Regions from separate parts of the Hydrogenophaga sp. NH-16 genome, predicted to be linked through region 3. Evidence: predicted binding sites of a transcription regulator. Region 3 holds the regulator's gene; each other region holds the start of a gene.
The links. The regulator FNR, encoded in region 3, switches genes on or off when oxygen is low (the NO sensors DNR and NnrR bind a similar motif). The targets are predictions, from matches to a motif close to TTGATNNNNATCAA.

Region 1: DD542_RS11195 (radical SAM/SPASM domain-containing protein) is a predicted target of FNR. The motif match lies at 1,719-1,732, and genes of this name have one in related genera.
Region 2: cobA (uroporphyrinogen-III C-methyltransferase) is a predicted target of FNR. The motif match lies at 1,791-1,804, and genes of this name have one in related genera.
Region 4: DD542_RS02555 (PAS domain-containing methyl-accepting chemotaxis protein) is a predicted target of FNR. The motif match lies at 1,817-1,830, and genes of this name have one in related genera.

What each region holds. Positions count from the first base shown of each region.
Region 1 is NZ_CP029344.1:2,315,940-2,320,393, forward strand. It holds gene DD542_RS11190 (phosphopantetheine-binding protein) at 1-652, opposite strand, end outside; gene DD542_RS11195 (radical SAM/SPASM domain-containing protein) at 660-1,607, opposite strand; gene DD542_RS11200 (type IV pili methyl-accepting chemotaxis transducer N-terminal domain-containing protein) at 1,784-2,587, opposite strand; gene ubiD (4-hydroxy-3-polyprenylbenzoate decarboxylase) at 2,616-4,100, opposite strand; gene DD542_RS11210 (UbiX family flavin prenyltransferase) at 4,097-4,454, opposite strand, start outside.
Region 2 is NZ_CP029344.1:4,116,360-4,120,813, reverse strand. It holds gene DD542_RS19860 (nitrite reductase) at 1-1,659, opposite strand, end outside; gene cobA (uroporphyrinogen-III C-methyltransferase) at 1,897-2,739, shown strand; gene DD542_RS19850 (substrate-binding domain-containing protein) at 2,823-3,518, shown strand; gene DD542_RS19845 (nitrate regulatory protein) at 3,573-4,454, shown strand, end outside.
Region 3 is NZ_CP029344.1:3,007,308-3,011,761, forward strand. It holds gene hemN (oxygen-independent coproporphyrinogen III oxidase) at 1-1,117, opposite strand, end outside; gene fnr (fumarate/nitrate reduction transcriptional regulator Fnr) at 1,295-2,014, shown strand; gene DD542_RS14475 (hypothetical protein) at 2,093-2,386, opposite strand; gene DD542_RS14480 (FixH family protein) at 2,434-2,670, opposite strand; gene ccoG (cytochrome c oxidase accessory protein CcoG) at 2,764-4,137, opposite strand; gene ccoP (cytochrome-c oxidase, cbb3-type subunit III) at 4,276-4,454, opposite strand, start outside.
Region 4 is NZ_CP029344.1:526,967-531,420, reverse strand. It holds gene DD542_RS02575 (copper oxidase) at 1-344, shown strand, start outside; gene DD542_RS02570 (cupredoxin family protein) at 359-877, shown strand; gene DD542_RS02565 (DUF411 domain-containing protein) at 901-1,383, shown strand; gene DD542_RS02560 (copper-binding protein) at 1,399-1,695, shown strand; gene DD542_RS02555 (PAS domain-containing methyl-accepting chemotaxis protein) at 1,857-3,425, shown strand; gene DD542_RS02550 (TAXI family TRAP transporter solute-binding subunit) at 3,474-4,454, shown strand, end outside.

The sequences.
Region 1 (4,454 bases), 690 kb from region 3:
GCGCGTGGTGAGGTGTGGCGCTCAGAACCTGGGCGGCCACGCCCATGGCCGTCGCGCCTTCCGGCACGTCGGTGTAGACCATGCAGTTGGCTCCGATCGTCGCCCCGGCGCCGATGCGCAAGTCGGGCAGGATGCTGGCGTTGGAGCCCACGTACGCCCGGTCCCCGAGCGTCACCCGGGCATTGATCACGGCGTTGGGCGCAACCACGCAGCCTCGGCCGATGCGGGCGCCGTGACCGGCCACCGCTCCGATCAGCAGCACGGACGCTGGTCCGATGCGGGCTTCGGCACCAACGGACGCATGCGGGTAGATGGTCACGTCCGATGCCACCTCTGCTCCGAACAGGTCGACACCGGGATGGATCAGCGAGGTGAACGGAATGCCGTACTGCCCGATTTTTTCCTGTGCCCGGGCGCGCCCATCGGTGGTGCGGGTGACCAGGTTCACGACCTCGGAGCAGTTGGCATCCACACCGGCCAGATGGCTGATCGGTCCTGCGACCTCCAGGCCGAGACGCGTCGTGCCGTGCTTGGACGGGTCGTCGTCGAGCAGCACGATCCTCTGCCAGCGCGGAGATGCGCGGTTGACGGTCAGTGCCAGACGGATGCCCTCGCCATTGCCCACGCCACAAAGAAAGAGAGCGTCTTTCATGGCGCTCTCACGTGCGCGAGCAGACGGGCTCAAGGGGGACCGTCCCGGACTCCGGCCGCACGCGCTCGGCGGCGCCCGTCATCCAGTCCGTGCAGGTCTTGCAGCGCTCGGGCAGGGCGTCAAAACTGCGTGCCAGATGAAGATCCCGGTAGCCACCCAGGCGGGCCCAGAGATCGCTCAGAGACGCGTGCCACGCGTTGCCTTCTCCTTCCTCGCCCTCGGTGTCGCCCGGGCAGCGCGGGATCCGTCCATCCCAGAAGACATGCATCATCGTGATCGCCCATGGACAGGGGATCCGGTTTTCAGGCGTGATGGCCAGGCCCGTGTCGAACTTGCCGCCCCAGCTGAGCTGACGGCGGACTTTGACGACCGCATTGCGCTCCAGCCAGTGCGCCTTGTATGCATCGACTTCAGACGCGTTGTCGTCCATCACGATGAACTGCGTCTGGATCGCGACCGGCAGACCGCGCGCATCGCGGCGGGCCAGCAGCCGCTCAGCGTTGGCGTAGACCACGTCCCGGTTGGCTTTCACCCGGTATTTTTCGAAGGACTGCTTGGAGAACCCGTCGATACCGAAGACCACCAGGTGCACGCCTGAATCCAGCAAGGCATCGTCCAGCTCCGGTGTGAGCAACATGCCGTTGGTGTTGACATTGAGCGACTGGAGGCCGACGGATCGGCCGTAGCTCAGGCAGCGAAACAGCAGTGCGGGTTCGAGCAACGGCTCACCGCAGAAAGAGAACCAGCACTCGGTGTCTGGCGCCGTCGCAGCGATCTCGTCGGCGCACTTCTTCCAGAGCTCGAAGGGCATCACGCCTTTGGGGCGCTTCATGTTCGGGTGGTGGCACATCGAACACGCCAGATTGCACTCGGCGCACAGCTCGACGGCAAACTTCTTCGGGAACGGAAACCGCCGGAGCGTTCTTGCGATGTTTTCAAGATCAGCATGGGCCATGGCGTTCTCCTGGATCAGGAAGGCGGGGCCTTGGTGGCGAAACCGACCAAGTCCGCGAACGTTAGTGGTGGCCGATCGGCCCGCTGTTGATCTGGCTCAATGGCCCATGGCTTGATCTGACTCAAGCCGGATCAGGTCTGGCGCCTCACCGTTTGCCAGACGAAGCCCGCGCGACGTCAGCGGTACAGCTCCTGCACCGCCTGCTCGTACAGGCCGGTCAGCTGGTCCATGACCTCGTACATGCGTTCGCTGGTGGTGGCCACCGTCTGCAGGGCGTCGCCCTGGCCGGGCTTGCGCAGCGCCTGGTCGAAGAACAGCCACTGGCCGCGCGCCAGTTCCAGCTGCTGGCGGATCGCCGGGGTGGACAGGGAAGCATTCGCCAGGTAGGCAAGGCCCTCGTCGAACTCGCGCCGGGCCGCCTCCAGCTGCTGTGCCTGGCCGGCCGCCGCGGTGCCGCCGGCGGCCTGCAGGAAGTGGGCGCGGGCGGCGCGCTGGGACAGCATGCGCTGGCGTCCGGCCACGTTGACCACCCGGGCGCCGCTCTGCTTGCTCTGTTTCTCGAACGCGGTGGTGAGCTCGTCGGCGGACTTGAGCATGTCGTCGGCCGAGCGCACCACGTCGTCGATGCGGGGCGGCGCACCGCTGCCGGCCGTGAGCACGAGCAGGCGCTCGGCATGGCCCTGCAGGCGCGGCATCAGGGGCTGGGTGTCGGCGCTCAGGGGCTGGCGTCTCAGCTCGTCCAGGCTGCTCCCGATCAGCTGGCGGCACTGGCGCATGACATCGCTGGCGCGCTCGGGCAGCACGCCCAGGGTGGACTGGACGTGCAGCTTGGCCACGCGCTGCGACAGCGCGCGCAGGCGGCCGGCGCGGTTGATGGCGGTGCCCAGCGGCAGCGCCGGGCCGGACGGGTTGTTTTGGGTGTGGCCGGTGCCGGCGAGCAGCGAGGTGCCCAGCAGGGCCAGAAGGTGACGGCGTTGCATGGTTCGTTCAGGTGGTGGTCGGAAAACGTCAGAGCCCCAGGCCCTCGGCCAGCGCGTCCATGCGCGCGGTGACGGCCGGGTCCATGTGCATCGTGCGGCCCCATTCGCGGCTGGTCTCGCCGGGCCACTTGTTGGTCGCGTCCAGGCCCATCTTGCTGCCCAGGCCGCTGACGGGCGAGGCGAAGTCGAGGTAGTCGATGGGTGTGTGTTCGATGGTGAAGCTGTCGCGCGCCGGGTCCATGCGCGTGCTCATGGCCCAGACCACGTCCTTCCAATCGCGCACGTCGATGTCCTCGTCCACCACGACGATGAACTTGGTGTACATGAACTGGCGCAGGTGGCTCCAGACGCCCATCATCACGCGCCGCGCGTGGCCGGCGTAGGCCTTGCGGATGCTGACCACGGCCATGCGGTAGCTGCAGGCCTCGGGCGGTAGGTGGAAGTCCACGATCTCGGGGAACTGGCGCTGCAGCAGCGGGATGAAGAGCTCGTTCATCGCCACGCCCAGAACGGCCGGCTCGTCGGGCGGCTTGCCGGTGTAGGTGGAGTGGTAGATCGCGTCGCGCCGGCGTGTGATGCGCTCGACCGTGAACACCGGGAACTCGGCGCGTTCGTTGTAGTAGCCGGTGTGGTCACCGTACGGGCCTTCGAGCGCGTGCTGATAGCCGCTGGGGTGGGCCGGGTCGGGGTGGATGTGGCCTTCGAGCACGATCTCGGCCGTGGCCGGCACGCGCAGCGGCACGCCGATGGCGGGCGCCACCTCGGTGCGCGCGCCGCGCAGCAGGCCGGCGAACTGGTACTCGCTCAGGCTGTCGGGCACGGGGGTGACGGCGCCGAGGATGGTGGCCGGGTCGGCGCCGATGGCGACGGCCACCGGGTAGGGCTGGCCGGGGTGCAGGCGGCCGTGTTCGCGGAAGTCCTGCGCGCCGCCGCGGTGCGCCAGCCAGCGCATGATGAGCTGGTTGCGCGAGAGCAGCTGCTGGCGGTAGATGCCCAGGTTCTGCCGCGGCTTGTGCGGCCCCTGGGTGATGACCAGGCCCCAGGTGATCAGCGGCGCCACGTCGCCCGGCCAGCAGTGCTGGATCGGCAGTTGCGCCAGGTCCACGTCCTCGCCCTCGATCACCACGGCCTGGCAGGGCGCGTGCCGTACTTCGCGCGGACTCATGTGCCAGAGCGATTTGACGAGATCGCCCAGGCCGGCCATCTCGCGCAGGCCGCGCGGCGCCTCGGGCTCTTTCAGCCGCGCCAGCACCTCGCCGAAGCGGCGCAGATCGCCCACGTCGGCCACGCCCATGGCACGCGCCACGCGCGCGGTGGTGCCGAACAGGTTGGCCAGCACCGGCATGGTGTGGCCGGTGGGGTTTTCAAACAGCAGGGCCGGGCCGCCGGCGCGCAGCACGCGGTCGCACAGCGCGGTCATCTCCAGCTGCGGCGACACCGGTTCGCGCACGCGCCTGAGTTCGCCCGCGGCTTCGAGTTGCGCGACGAAATCGCGCAGGTCCTTGTAGGTCATGCCGGTTCGGCTTCCAGCCCCGCCCAACGCTCGCTCAGCGTGTGCGGTACATCCAGCAGGTCGAGCACGCGTGCCACGCTGGCGTTGACGATGTCGTCCACGCTCTGCGGCCGCAAGTAGAAGGCCGGCACCGGCGGGCAGACGATGGCGCCCATCTCGGTGACGGCGGTCATGTTGCGCAGGTGGCCCAGGTGCAGCGGCGTCTCGCGCGCCATCAGCACCAGCCGGCGGCGCTCCTTGAGCATCACGTCGGCGGCGCGCGTGACCAGGTTGTCGCTCAGGCCGTGCGCGATGGCCGCGAGCGTGCGCATGGAACACGGCGCCACCACCATGCCGCCGCAGCGGAACGAGCCG
Region 2 (4,454 bases), 1.1 Mb from region 3:
GATCACAGCCTTGAGCTTGAGCGTTTTGTCGTCCACGATCACCAGCGCGCTCTCCTTGTTCTTGGCGCTCCACACCGAGAACCAGACCTCGTCGCCGGCCCGGTTGAACTCGGGCTGCACGACGCGCTTGGCGCCGTCGTCCTTGATGCCCGCCCAATCGGCGATCGGCAGCACGGTGTAGCCCTTCTCCAGGTTGTCGATGTCGTACACCGCGACCGATTGCGAGATCTTCGGATCGGGGTTGAGCGGGGTGTCCGAGTACAGGTGCCTGCTCTTCGGGTGGCTCTTGATGAACAGCGCGCCGCCGCCCTGGCCCTTGAGGGTCTGCACCACCTTCCAGGCATTCTTGGGGTGCTTGACCGGGTCGGTGCCGATCAGCGAGATGGTCTCGTCGCCCAGGTGGCCGGTGGACCACACGGGCCCGTAGGTCGGGTGCACGAAGTTGGCGCCACGGCCCGGGTGCGGGATCTTGCCCACGTCGATCAGCTTGGTCAGCTTGCCCTCTTTCAGGTCCACCGCCGCGATCTTGTTGCTGTTGTTGGCCGCCACCATGAAGTAGCGCTTGGTCGAGTCCAGGCCGCCGTCGTGCAGGAAGCGCGCGGTGCCGATGGTGGTGACCTTGAGCGCATCGATGTTGGAGTAGTCCACCAGCAGGGTCTGCCCGGTTTCCTTCACGTTCACCACGAACTCGGGCTTGTAGTGGCTGCCCACGATGGAGGCCACGCGCGGCTCGGGGTGGTACTCCTGCGTGTCGACCGTGTTGCCTCGGGTGGCCACGATCTTCAGCGGCTCCAGCGTGTCGCCGTTCATGATCACGAACTGGGGCGGCCAGTACGAACCGGCGATCGCGTACTTGTCTTCAAAGCCCTTGAACTTGCTGGTTTCGACCGAGCGCGCTTCCAGGCCGGTGCGGATCTCGGCCACGTTGTCGGGCTTCTCCATCCACAGGTCGATCATGTTGATCTTGGCGTCGCGGCCGATCACGAACAGGTAGCGACCCGAGGCCGACAGGCGCGAGATGTGCACCGCGTAGCCGGTCTTGACGATGTTGATGATCTGCTTGGTGTCGCCATCGATCAGCGCCACCTCACCCGTGTCCCGCAGCGTGGTGCTGAAGATGTTGGTGATGTTGTAGTTGTTCATCTTCTTCGTCGGCCGCTTCTCGGGCGGGACGATCACCTTCCAGGTGGCCTTCATGTCGGCCAGGCTGTATTCGGGCGGCGTGGGCGCGTCGTGCTGGATGTAGCGCGCCATCAGGTCCACTTCCTTCTCGCTCATCTCGCCGCTGGTCTGCCAGTTGGGCATGCCGGCCGGGGAGCCGTAGGCGATGAACACCTTGAGGTAGTCCGTGCCCTTGCCGATGGTGATGTCGGGTGTCAGCGGTTTGCCGGTGGCGCCCTTGCGCAGCACGCCGTGGCAGCCGGCGCAGCGCTCGAAGTAAATCTTGCGTGCGGTGTCGAACTCGGCCTGCGTCATCGGCGGCGCCTTGGGATTGGTCGCCTGGTACATCGGCTCGTTGACCAGCGGCGATCCGCCGGCCTGGTAGTTGGCTTCCGCCGGGCTGAGCTTCTTGTCTGCAGCCGCCTGCGCGAACGCGCCGGTGCCGATCAGTGCCGCCATCGCCAGCATCGTCAGGCGAATCGTGGTGCGGGATCTCATGATGTTCTCTCTCCGTCGTGGAGCAGCGTTTGAAGTGGCCGTCCCTGGTGGGGCGCTGTGCCCGCTCGCCCGGCTGCTGTCCATGGCCGATGCGAGCAGGCACATGCTCTGCCCGGTCACAGGCGTTGTCCTTGAACTGGTTCAAGGACGGTCCTCCGTCGCGTCCGAACAATGGGCCTCACAACAACGGACGTCCCGGCGATGCAGCCGGGCCGCCATCCCACGACGGAGCGAGTCATGAACCTGGTCAACCTGATCACCCCCGCGCGGACCGCCGATGCCGATGGCTGCGCAGCGCCTCCGGGCACGGTGACGCTGGTGGGCGCGGGCCCGGGCGACCCGGATCTGCTGACGGTGAAGGCGGTGAAGGCCCTGCAGGCGGCGCGGCTGGTGCTGTACGACCACCTGGTCAGCCCGGCGGTGCTGGAACACCTGAGCCCCGACGCCGAGCGCATCTATGTCGGCAAGGAAAGCTCGCGCCACACCCTGCCCCAGGCCTCGATCATCGAACTCATGGTGCAACTGGCGCGCAGCGGCCGCTCACTGTTGCGGCTCAAGGGCGGCGACGGCTACATCTTCGGCCGCGGCGGCGAAGAGGCCCAGGCCCTGGCGGCCGAGGGCATTCCGTTCACCGTGGTCCCCGGCCTCACGGCCGCTCAGGGTGCTGCGGCCTCGGTCGGCATTCCGCTGACCCACCGCGACCACGCCTGTTCCCTCGTGCTGGCCACCGGCCACCTGCGCGACGGCCAGGGCCTGGACATGGACTGGGCCATGCTCGCGCGCCCGCGCCAGACCGTGGTGCTCTACATGGGCGTGAACAACCTGCCCGAGATCTGCCGCCAGCTGATCGCCCACGGCCTGTCGCCGCAGACGCCAGCCGCACTGGTCGAGAAGGCCACCCTGCCCGACGAACGCTGCATCACCGGCACGCTGGCCGAGCTGCCCGCGCTGGCGCTGCGCCACCAGGTGCGCCCGCCGGCGCTGATCATGGTCGGCGGGGTGGTGTCGGTGCGCGCGCAGCTGGTGCCCTCAGCGCCCCCGGTCGCAGCGGCGGCCGCGCCGGTCCATGCCGTGGCCTGATAACAGAAAGAACGCGCGGACACGGGTCAGACGAGAGTGGCTTTGATACGCTGGCGGGCTCCGCCCACGAGCCCTTTGCCGCCATGCCGACCACTTCCCTGACCCTGATCTCTTCCATGGCCACCAAGGCCCTGCTGGCCGACCTGGTGGCCGCGTATTCGGCGCAACAGCCGGACACCATGGTCGCCGTCACTTCGGTCGGCGGCGTCGACGCGGCCAAACGCGTCGTGGCCGGCGAGGCCTTCGACATCGTGGCCCTGGCCTCGGACGCGATCGAGAAGCTGGCCGCCAGCGGCCACGTGGCGGCCGACAGCCGCACCGACATGGTCCGCTCGGCCGTGGCCGTGGCCGTGCCGGCCGGCACCCCGCACCCGGACATCGCCACCGAAGCCGCGCTCAAGGCCGCGGTGCTGGCCGCGCCCACGCTCGGCTACTCCACCGGTCCCAGCGGTGTGCAACTGGCGAAGCTGTTCGAGCGCTGGGGCATTGCGCAGCAGATCGCACCGCGCATCGTCACGCCGCCGCCAGGCACCTCGGTGGGTTCGCTGGTTGCCAAAGGCGAAGTCGCACTGGGCTTCCAGCAGCTCAGCGAGATGACGGGTGTGGTCGGCATCGACGTGATCGGCGGCCTGCCCGAAGCCGTACAGATCGTCACCACCTTCTCGGCGGCCCGCGCCACCGTGAGCACGCAGCCGGATGCCGTACAAAAGTTCCTGGCATTTCTTGCGAGCTCGGAAACCGCCGATCTCAAACGCCGGCACGGCATGACACCTGCCTGAAACTGTCGGGCCCCCACGCTCCAGGCGGCACGAATGTTGCTGCCGCCCCAGGGCATGAAATCGGCCTTCTGTTTCCTCATTGCCGCCAAGCGCTGCGAAATCGCCGGCCTGCAACAGCTGGCGCTGACCAGCGCCCTGGTCAACGCCACCGGCCGCTTCATCCATGCGCTGCAGCGCGAGCGCGGCCTGTCCAACCTCTACCTCGCCTCGCAAGGCCAGCACTGGGCCGATGAGCGCCTGGCCCAGGTGGCGTGCTGCGACGAGCTGCAGGCCGAGGTGCGCGCCGCCTTCGACACCCTGGACACCGAGACCCCGCGCGCCGGCAACGGCGCCCGCCTGTTCAGCCGCATCGCCTATGTGCTGCAGGGCCTGGACGCCCTACCCCTGCTGCGCCTGCGTGTGCAGACACAGGTCTGGAGCGCCGCACGCGCCACCGCCGGCTACATCCGCCTGATCAACGGCCTGCTGGCGGTGGTGTTCGAGGCCGCCGACAGCGCCTCCGACCCCGACATCTCGCGCCGCCTGGTGGCCCTGTTCAACTTCATCCAGGGCAAGGAATTCGCCGGCCAGGAACGCGCCACCGGCTCGGCCCTGTTTGCGGCGGGCTGCGCGCAGGCCGACGGCCAGCAGCGCCTGCTGCACCTGATCGACTCGCAGGAACGCTGCCTGCAGGTGTTCGCCGACTTCGCCAGCGAGCCGCTGCGCGAGGCCTGGGCCGCCGTGCAGCGGCACGACACGCAGGCCTCGCTGGAGCGGCTGCGCCGCATCCTGGCCACCTCGCTGCCCGGCGGCCCGCTGGACACCGGCCTGAGCCAGATCTGGTTCGACGCCTGCACCGCCCGCATGGACACCATGAAGACGGTGGAGGACGCGCTGGCCGCCGAGCTGGAGGCCCTGTGCCACCAGCGCCTGGCGGCCGCCACCCGCGACCTGGCC
Region 3 (4,454 bases):
GGCGCAGCAGGTCGTCCCTGGTCAGTGCCAGTCCACGCACGATCGGCAGCCGCCCCTGGTCCAGCGCGTCGTAGTACTCCTCGATCGTCTTGGCGTTTTGGCTGTAGGTCGCACCAATGCGGCCGATGGCCGAGACACCCAAAGCGATCAGGTCGCAATCCGGCTGCGTGCTGTAGCCCTGGAAATTCCGGTGCAGGCGCCCTTGCCGCTTGGCCACCGCCAGCGCATCCGTGGGCAGCGCAAAGTGATCCATGCCGACATAGACATACCCCGCATCACTCATCGCATCCAGTGAAGCCGACAGCATCGACAGCTTGTCTCCCGCGCTGGGCAACTCGGCAGCGACGATTCGCCGTTGCGGCTTGAAACGCGCCGGAAGATGCGCGTAGGCATACAGCGCGATGCGGTCGGGGCGCAACTGGTTGACCTGGGCAAGCGTACGGGCAAACGACTCAGGGGTCTGCAGCGGCAATCCATAGATGAGGTCCACATTCACCGACTCAAACCCGATCTTGCGGGCTGTCTCGACCAGAGCGAACACCTGTTCGGCCGGCTGAACCCGGTGCACCGCTTTCTGAACAGCGGGATCGAAATCCTGTACACCGAAACTCAGTCGGTTAAAACCCAACCTGGCCAGTGTCTGCAAGCGCTGGTCCGTCACCGTGCGGGGGTCAACCTCGATGGAGTACTCGCCTCCGGGCACGAGCGTGAAGTTGCGCCGGATCATCGTCAGGAGGTCTTCCAGCTCGGCGTCGGACAGGAAGGTGGGCGTCCCTCCTCCCAGATGCAGCTGGGACACGGCATGCCCTTTGCCGAAATGCTGTACCTGCAGCTCCACCTCACGCGACAGATACCGCAGGTATTCCGCAGCCCTTTCGTGGTGTTTGGTGATGACCTTGTTGCAGGCGCAGTAGTAGCAGACAGACTCGCAGAAAGGAATATGTACGTACAACGACAGCGGCAACGCGAGCGAGCCTGCCCGACGTTGTTCCAGCGCCTGGATGTAGTCGCTCTCCGTGAACGCTTCTACAAAGCGGTCCGCGGTGGGGTACGAGGTGTAGCGGGGCCCCGGGATGTCGAATCGCTTGAGCAATTCGTCTGAAATGGCGTGACTCACAAACAATTCTCCAGTTCTCAGCGCGAATGTGCACCAAGGCGGAAATCGCACCCTTGATCAAGATCAAGGGCCATCCAAGCCCCGGGTTTTCCCCCATGCTCGCAACGAGGATGAGAGCGCCCGCCTTGCTGGCACTTGTGGCCATGCGTTAAGCTTCGGGCGAAATCTGGAAGATTTATGGACATTCACAGCATCAAAGTCGCCTGTTCCAGCTGCAACCTTCGGGAGTTGTGTTTGCCAATGGGCCTCAATCCCGAGGAAATGGGCAAGCTGGACACCGTGATCTCCACGCGCAGGAGGATCAAGCGGGGAACCGCGCTGTTCAACACCGGCGACAAGTTCACTTCGCTCTACGCAGTGCGCTCGGGCTTCTTCAAAACCTGCGTGACCACGGCCGATGGGCGAGACCAGGTCACCGGCTTCCAGATGACCGGAGAAATCATCGGCATGGACGGCATCGTCAGCGACCGCCATTCCTGCGACGCGATTGCGCTTGAGGACGCCGAGGTCTGTGTGATGCCGTTTGACCAGGTCGAGGAACTCTCGCGGGAGTTCACCACACTGCAACACCATGTCCACAAGATCATGAGCCGGGAAATCGTCCGCGATCACAGTGTCATGCTGCTGCTGGGCAGCATGCGTGCCGAGGAACGTCTCGCAGCGTTCCTTCTCAATCTCGTCCAGCGTCTGCATGCACGAGGTTTCTCGCAGTCAGAGCTCATCCTTCGGATGACCCGGGAGGAGATTGGAAGTTACCTGGGCATGAAGCTCGAGACCGTGAGCAGGACTTTCTCGAAGTTCGTTGAGGAAGGCACCATCGAAGTCAAACAACGCTACGTACACATCAAGAACACCGATGCACTCAAGCAGATCGTGAACCCTCAGAGCTGCCGTTGAGTCTGGGCGTTTGAACGAAAGAAACCCCGCTTGGGCCCAAGGCCTGAGCGGGGTTTCTCTTTGTGTGCAAGCCGAGGGTTAGCCGCACCCGCCGTTGCGGGCGCAGTCCCGGGGGCGCTCCGCTTCGGGAACCGGGCAGCGGTTGACTTCGAACGGAGACATGGACAACAGGGTGGTCAGCGCGCTCGATGCCATGGTGACGCCCCAGAACACAAAGAACGCCAAGGTGTAGATGGCTTGGCGAGACAACTCCAGGGGGCTGCCGAACCAATGGAGATCACCAGGGTCGACCATGGCGAAAACAACCATCTCAAGCACGGCAGCCACCAGAAAGGCAGGCCAAGCTATCCACATCCACCGCTGAGCATTCATGAGCGTCACCTTCACTCCTGTGTTGTCACATCCGGTGGTGTGGCGTCCTACTTGGAGGGTGCCGCCGGGACGACGGGGGAGGCGGCGTGATTGCGGGCCTGATGGGCCGGCTGCAACTTGGCCATCGCATCGACCTTGGCCTGCCCTTCCAGTCGCTGAGCCGCCGCAAGATCCCTCTCGTAATCGGACTTGTTGAGCACAGGGTCTGGATTCTTCACGGCGATGACCACGGTGACCAGACCTGCAATGATGACCAGCAAAGGACCGCCCACCACCATCCACATGTGCGGGACCTTCCACCAAGGTGTGCTTGGTGCGCGGTCAACTGGACGAGAAATTGCTGACATGACTTGTTCCATAAGGCTTATAAATCCAGTTTAGCGCGGAACGATGAAGACCGCCTTCTCCACGACCTCGGACGCATCAGCGGCGGTGGACCGGACGGTGAACCGTATCGGGTGCGATCCGGCGGGTGCGGCGTTGGGCGGGATCTGCACCCGCACGGCGGCGGAACGCACTTCAGTGGAAAGCACGTCCACCTCGGTTTCCGACGCGATCATCACGCCCTCAAGACCGTCGACGCTGATCTGGTAGCGCTGCGGCGACTCGGTCGCATTCATGATCTGCAGGCGGAACACGTTTTCGATGCGCCCCTGCTCCACCATGCGCGCCAGCGCGCCACGGTCGCGAATCACATCAACTTTCAGCGGCGTGCGCAGGAAGAGACTGACAAACACAGCCAGGGTGATGACCGCCAGAACGCTGGAGTAGACGAGCACCCTGGGACGGAAAGCGTGGCGGACCATCTGCTCACGGGTCCAGCCCTTGGCCATGCCGTTCTGCGTCGAGTACTTGACCAGTCCTCGCGGATAGCCCACCTTGTCCATCACCTCATCACAGACATCGATGCAGGCACCACAGCCAATGCATTCGTACTGCAGTCCGTTGCGGATGTCGATGCCCGTCGGACAGACCTGCACGCAGAGCGTGCAGTCGACGCAAGCCCCAAGGCCCAGGGTCTTGGGGTCGGCTTTCTTCGAACGTGCTCCGCGCGGCTCTCCACGCGCCTTGTCGTAGGTCACGATCATCGTGTCCTTGTCGAACATGGCGCTCTGGAAGCGGGCGTAGGGACACATGTACTTGCAGACCTGCTCGCGCATGAAGCCCGCGTTGCCGTAGGTCGCGAAGCCGTAGAAGAAGATCCAGAAGGTCTGCCAAGGCCCCAGTGAAGCGGCCAGGCTCAGACTCGCCAGCTCCCGGATGGGTGTGAAGTAGCCAACGAACGTGAAGCCGGTCCAGAGGGCGAACAGGACCCACAGGGCGTGCTTGAGCGAACGCTTGCCGACCTTGCGGGCGTCCAGGCTCGATTCGTCCAGCCGGATCCGCGCCGAGCGGTCCCCCTCCACCTTCTTCTCGATCCACAGAAAGATCTCGGTGTAGACGGTCTGGGGGCAGGCATAACCGCACCAGAGGCGACCGGCGACCGCAGTGAACAGGAACAGCGCCAGCGCGGAGATGACCAGCAGTCCTGTCAGGTAGATGAAGTCCTGCGGGTAAAGGACCAGACCAAAAATGTAGAAGCGGCGCGCTTCGAGATCGAAGAGCACCGCTTGGCGGGCGTTCCACTCCAGCCAGGGCAATCCGTAAAAGATGATCTGGGTGAACCAGACCAGCGCCCAGCGCCACTTGGAGAACAGCCCGGACACCGAACGGGGATGGATCTTCTTTCGCGAGGCGTAGAGGGAAACCATCACCTCATCGTCCTCCGGGACACCTTTCGGCGTCTCGGGAACGATGGGAATCACGGGGGGCTTAACAGTGCTTGTGGCGTCTGGCGCTGGAGAACTCACGGATGACCTGGCGGGAGAGAAGTAACTGGCTTCAGGCCATCACTGCTTGGCGGCAGGCTTGTTGGACAAACCCCAGACGTAGGAAGCCAGCACGTTGATCTGGGCTTCGTTCAGCAGCGCGGCCTGCGGCGGCATATGATTGTTGAAACCATTGTTGACGGCACGAATGATCGCCTCTTCGCCCCAGCCATGCAGCCAGACGCCGTCGGTCAGGTTGG
Region 4 (4,454 bases), 2.4 Mb from region 3:
AGATCCAGCGCCACACGCCGGATTACATGCTCATGGGCGAGCGCGGCATGGCCGACATGGGCGAGATGCAGATGGAGCTGCCCGAGAACACCTTCCCCATGATGACCGGCACCGGCCCCTACGGTCCGATCGAGATGGGCGGCATGTTCACCACCCTCAAGGTGCGCGCCGACCAGAAGCCCGGCGACCACACCGACCCGGGCTGGTACACCATGCCGCCTGGTACGCAGGCGCGCGAGGTGCCGACGCCGGGCGCTGCTTCCCGCGCGCCTGGCAACACCACCGACCCGAACACCCCGACCGACGCGTCCGCCCGCAAACCGGCGGGCCACCACAACCACTGAACCGCAACGACACCATGACCGCTCTTCCTCTCCACCGGCGCCAGCTGCTGCGCACGCTGGCCCTGCTGGCCACTCCGGTCCTGCTGCCCGCCACCGTGCGCGCCCACGGCGACAGCCATGCCGGCGGCCCGCGCGAGGTCGTGCGCGAACAGAAGCCCTGGGGCATCGCCGCCGCGCCGGCCGAGGCCACGCGCACCATCGAGATCCGCATGGACGACAAGATGCGCTTCACGCCCGCGCACCTGGACCTGCGCGAAGGCGAGACGGTGCGCCTGCGCATCGCCAACCGCGGCAAACTGCTGCACGAGCTGGTGATCGGCACGCGCGAAGAACTGCAGGCCCACGCCGAGCTGATGAAGAAGCACCCTGGCATGGAGCACGACGAGCCCTACATGGCCCACGTGAACGCCGGCAAGCGCGGCGAGATCACCTGGACCTTCAACCGCCCGGGCGACTTCGAATTCGCCTGCCTCATCGCCGGCCACTTCGAGGCCGGCATGCGCGGCACCATCCGCGTCAATCCAAAATCCTGATCCTTTCCTGAATGGAGCACACCATGCAACGACGTTCCCTCCTCCTCGGTGCCACCGCCCTGCTGGGCGCCACCACCCTCGCGGCCCGTGCCGCGGCACCCGCCACCAAGACCGACGCCCTGCCCGTGATGCAGGTCTGGAAAGACCCAAACTGCGGCTGCTGCAAGGACTGGATCGCCTACCTGCAGCGCGACGGCTTCCAGGTGCAGGTCTTCGAGACCGGCAACAACGCCATGCGCCAGCGCCTGGGCATGCCGCAGAAGTACGCCTCCTGCCATACCGCACTGATCGGCGGCTATGTGATCGAGGGGCATGTGAACGCCCCGGAGATCCGCCGCCTGCTGGCTGAGAAGCCCCAGGCCCTGGGCCTGTCCGTGCCGGGCATGCCCATTGGCAGCCCCGGCATGGACGGCCCGGAGTACGGCGGCCGCAAGGACCCCTACGACGTGGTCCTGGTCCAGCGCGACGGCAGCAGCCGCGTCTACAAGTCCTATTTCCGCACCTGAACCCCGGAGCCACCCATGACCCACTTCCTGCGCACGCTCATCGCCTCCACCAGCCTGATCACCACACTGGCGGTGGCGGCCGACCCCCTGCCCCTGGTCGACGCCGAAGTCCGCAAGGTCGACACCGCGGCCGGCAAGATCACGCTCAAGCACGGCGACATCCCGAACCTGGACATGCCGGCCATGACCATGGTGTTCCAGGTCAGGAACCCGGCCACCCTGCCCCCGCTCAAGGTGGGTGACCAGGTGCGCTTCCGGGCGGAGAAGGTCAACGGCGCCTACGTGGCTTCGGACATCGAACCCAGGCGCTGAGCCCCTCGAACAGCGGGCATTTGCTGGCGCTGCTCGGCCCTTTGCGCATCGGGGAAATTCCTAAACTTGATCCGCCCAAAGGTCTCAATTTGAGACAGGCGGCCTCAAGTCGGATGAGCCTTTGACGAAAGTCATTCAGCGAACTCCAAAGGATTTCTCTTATGCGCACCAATCTGCCCGTCACCCAGCAGGAGTTCGTCATCCCGGATGGCGTCACCCTGGTCTCCACCACCGACCTGACCAGCCACATCACCTACTGCAACCCGAACTTCGTCTCGGTCAGCGGATACAGCCGGGAAGAGCTGATCGGCCAGCCGCACAACCTGGTGCGGCACCCCGACATGCCGTCCGAGGCCTTCCGCGACATGTGGGCCACCCTGCAGAGCGGCTCGCCATGGAGCGCGCTGGTCAAGAACCGACGCAAGAACGGCGACCATTACTGGGTGATGGCCAACGCCACGCCCATGCTGGAAAACGGCCAGGTCACCGGCTACATGTCGGTGCGCACCAAGCCCACGCGGGAGCAGGTCGAGGCGGCAGAGTCGCTGTACGCCCGCATGCGCGCCGAAGCCGAATCGGGGCAACGCACCCTGGCGCTGCGCCGGGGCCACCTGGTCCGCACCGGATGGCGCGGCAAGCTGCGCGATTGGACACGACCCACCTTGGGACGCAAGCTCTCGCTGCTGACCCTGGGCCTGGCGTTCGGCGTCCAGTTCCTGGAAAGCGCCACCGAAGGCATGCCAGAGTGGGTGCATCTCGCCGCGTTCGCCGTGACCGCCGTGGTCTCGCTGGTGGCCGCCGCGTTCATCAAGCGCATGCTGGTGGCCCCGGTCGAACAGGTGCTGGCGTTTGCCAACCGGATGGCGGCGGGCGACCTGTCGGCCCGGCTGGAATCGGACAGGTCCGACGAAATCGGCGAGCTGATCCGGGCGCTCAACCAGCTCAATGTGAACCTGATGGCCGTGGTCACCGACGTGCGCCACGAGGTCGAGGGTGTGCAGGTGGCCTCGGGCGAAATCGCCGGTGGCAACCAGGACCTGTCCTCGCGCACCGAGGCGCAGGCCAGCAGCCTGGAAGAGACGGCCGCGTCGATGGAAGAACTCACCAGCACGGTCGAGAACAGCGCCAACTCGGCCCGGGAGGCCGCGTCGCTGGCCGGCAGGGCCTCCAACGTGGCCCGCCAGGGCAACGAGGCCATGGGGGCGGTGGTCCAGACCATGGGCGACATCAGCCGCTCCTCCAGCCGCATCGGCGAGATCATCCAGGTCATCGAAGGCATCTCCTTCCAGACCAACATCCTGGCCCTGAACGCCGCCGTGGAAGCGGCCCGGGCAGGTGAGCAGGGGCGCGGCTTTGCCGTCGTGGCCGGCGAGGTGCGCAGCCTGGCCCAGCGCACCTCCGAAGCCGCCAAGGAAATCAAGCATCTGATCGACGACTCCACCAACCAGGTGCGGCGGGGCAGCGAACTCGTCAACAACGCCGGCAGCACCATGGGCCATGTGGTTGATGCGGTCCAGCAGGTCAACACCCTGATCGGCGAGATCACCAGCGCCGCGCAGGAGCAGACCATGGGCCTGGCGCAGATCAACCAGGCCATCGGCCAGCTCGACTCGGTCACGCAGCAGAACGCGGCCATGGTCGAGGAGCTGGCCGCCGCGGCGTCCTCGCTCAAGGGTCAGGCCACCGTGATGCAGGAGTCGGTCAAGGTGTTCCGCCTGAACGGCGCGTAGCCACGGCGCGGTCACGGGGGCACAGGACTCCCGTGCTAAGGTAGCGCGATGCCCCACAACATCCGCTACACCCTGCTGTCGCTGCGCGATCTGCTGGCGTCGATCGGGCCCTTCGTGCTGCTGACGCTGCTGCTGCTGGCACTGACCTACTGGTGGCTCGACCCGAACCCGCCCAAGCGCGTGGTGCTGGCCACCGGCCCGGCTCAAAGCGCCTACGACGAGTTCGGCAAGCGCTACGCCCAGGCCCTGGCGCGCTACGGCATCACCGTCGAACTGTTGCCCTCCCAGGGCTCCTCGGCCAACCTCGAACTGCTGCGCACCGGCCAGGCCGACCTGGGCTTCGTGCAGGGCGGCAGTGCCGACATCGGCTACGACGACGAAGAAGCCATCACCTCGCTGGGCAGCCTGTTCGTGGAACCGCTGTGGCTGTTCTACCGCGAGGACTCGGCGCAGCGGCTCAGGCAGAGCCCGACCATCCAGTCGCTGGGCGATCTGGTCGGCTGGCGCGTCAACGTCGGCACACCCGGCAGCGGCGTGCCGCGCCTGTTCTCGACCCTGCTGGACGTCAACCGCATCGACCGCCAGCAGCTGCAGCTCAGCGAGCTGGAGCAGACCCCCGCCACGGTGGCCTTCCTGGACGGCCAGATCGACGCCATCGTGTTCGCCTCCGCCCCCGAGTCGCTGATGGTGCAGATGCTGCTGCAGTCGCCCGGCGTGCGCCTGCTCAACTTCTCGCAGAGCGAGGCCTACTCGCGCCGCTTCGGCTACCTCACGCCGGTGGTCATGCCCCAGGGCGTGGTGGACCTGTCGAAGAACATCCCCGAAACCGACATGCACCTGGTCGCCTCGACCACCAGCCTGCTGGCCGGCGCCAAGACCCACCCGGCCATCCTGCAGCTGTTCGCGCAGACGGCCACCGGCCTTCACAGCGGTGGCAGCTGGTTCAACCGGGCGCGCGAATACCCGAGCCTGGAGCACAGCGAGGTGCCCATCTCGCCCGAAGCGGTGCGCGCGATCAAGAACGGCCCG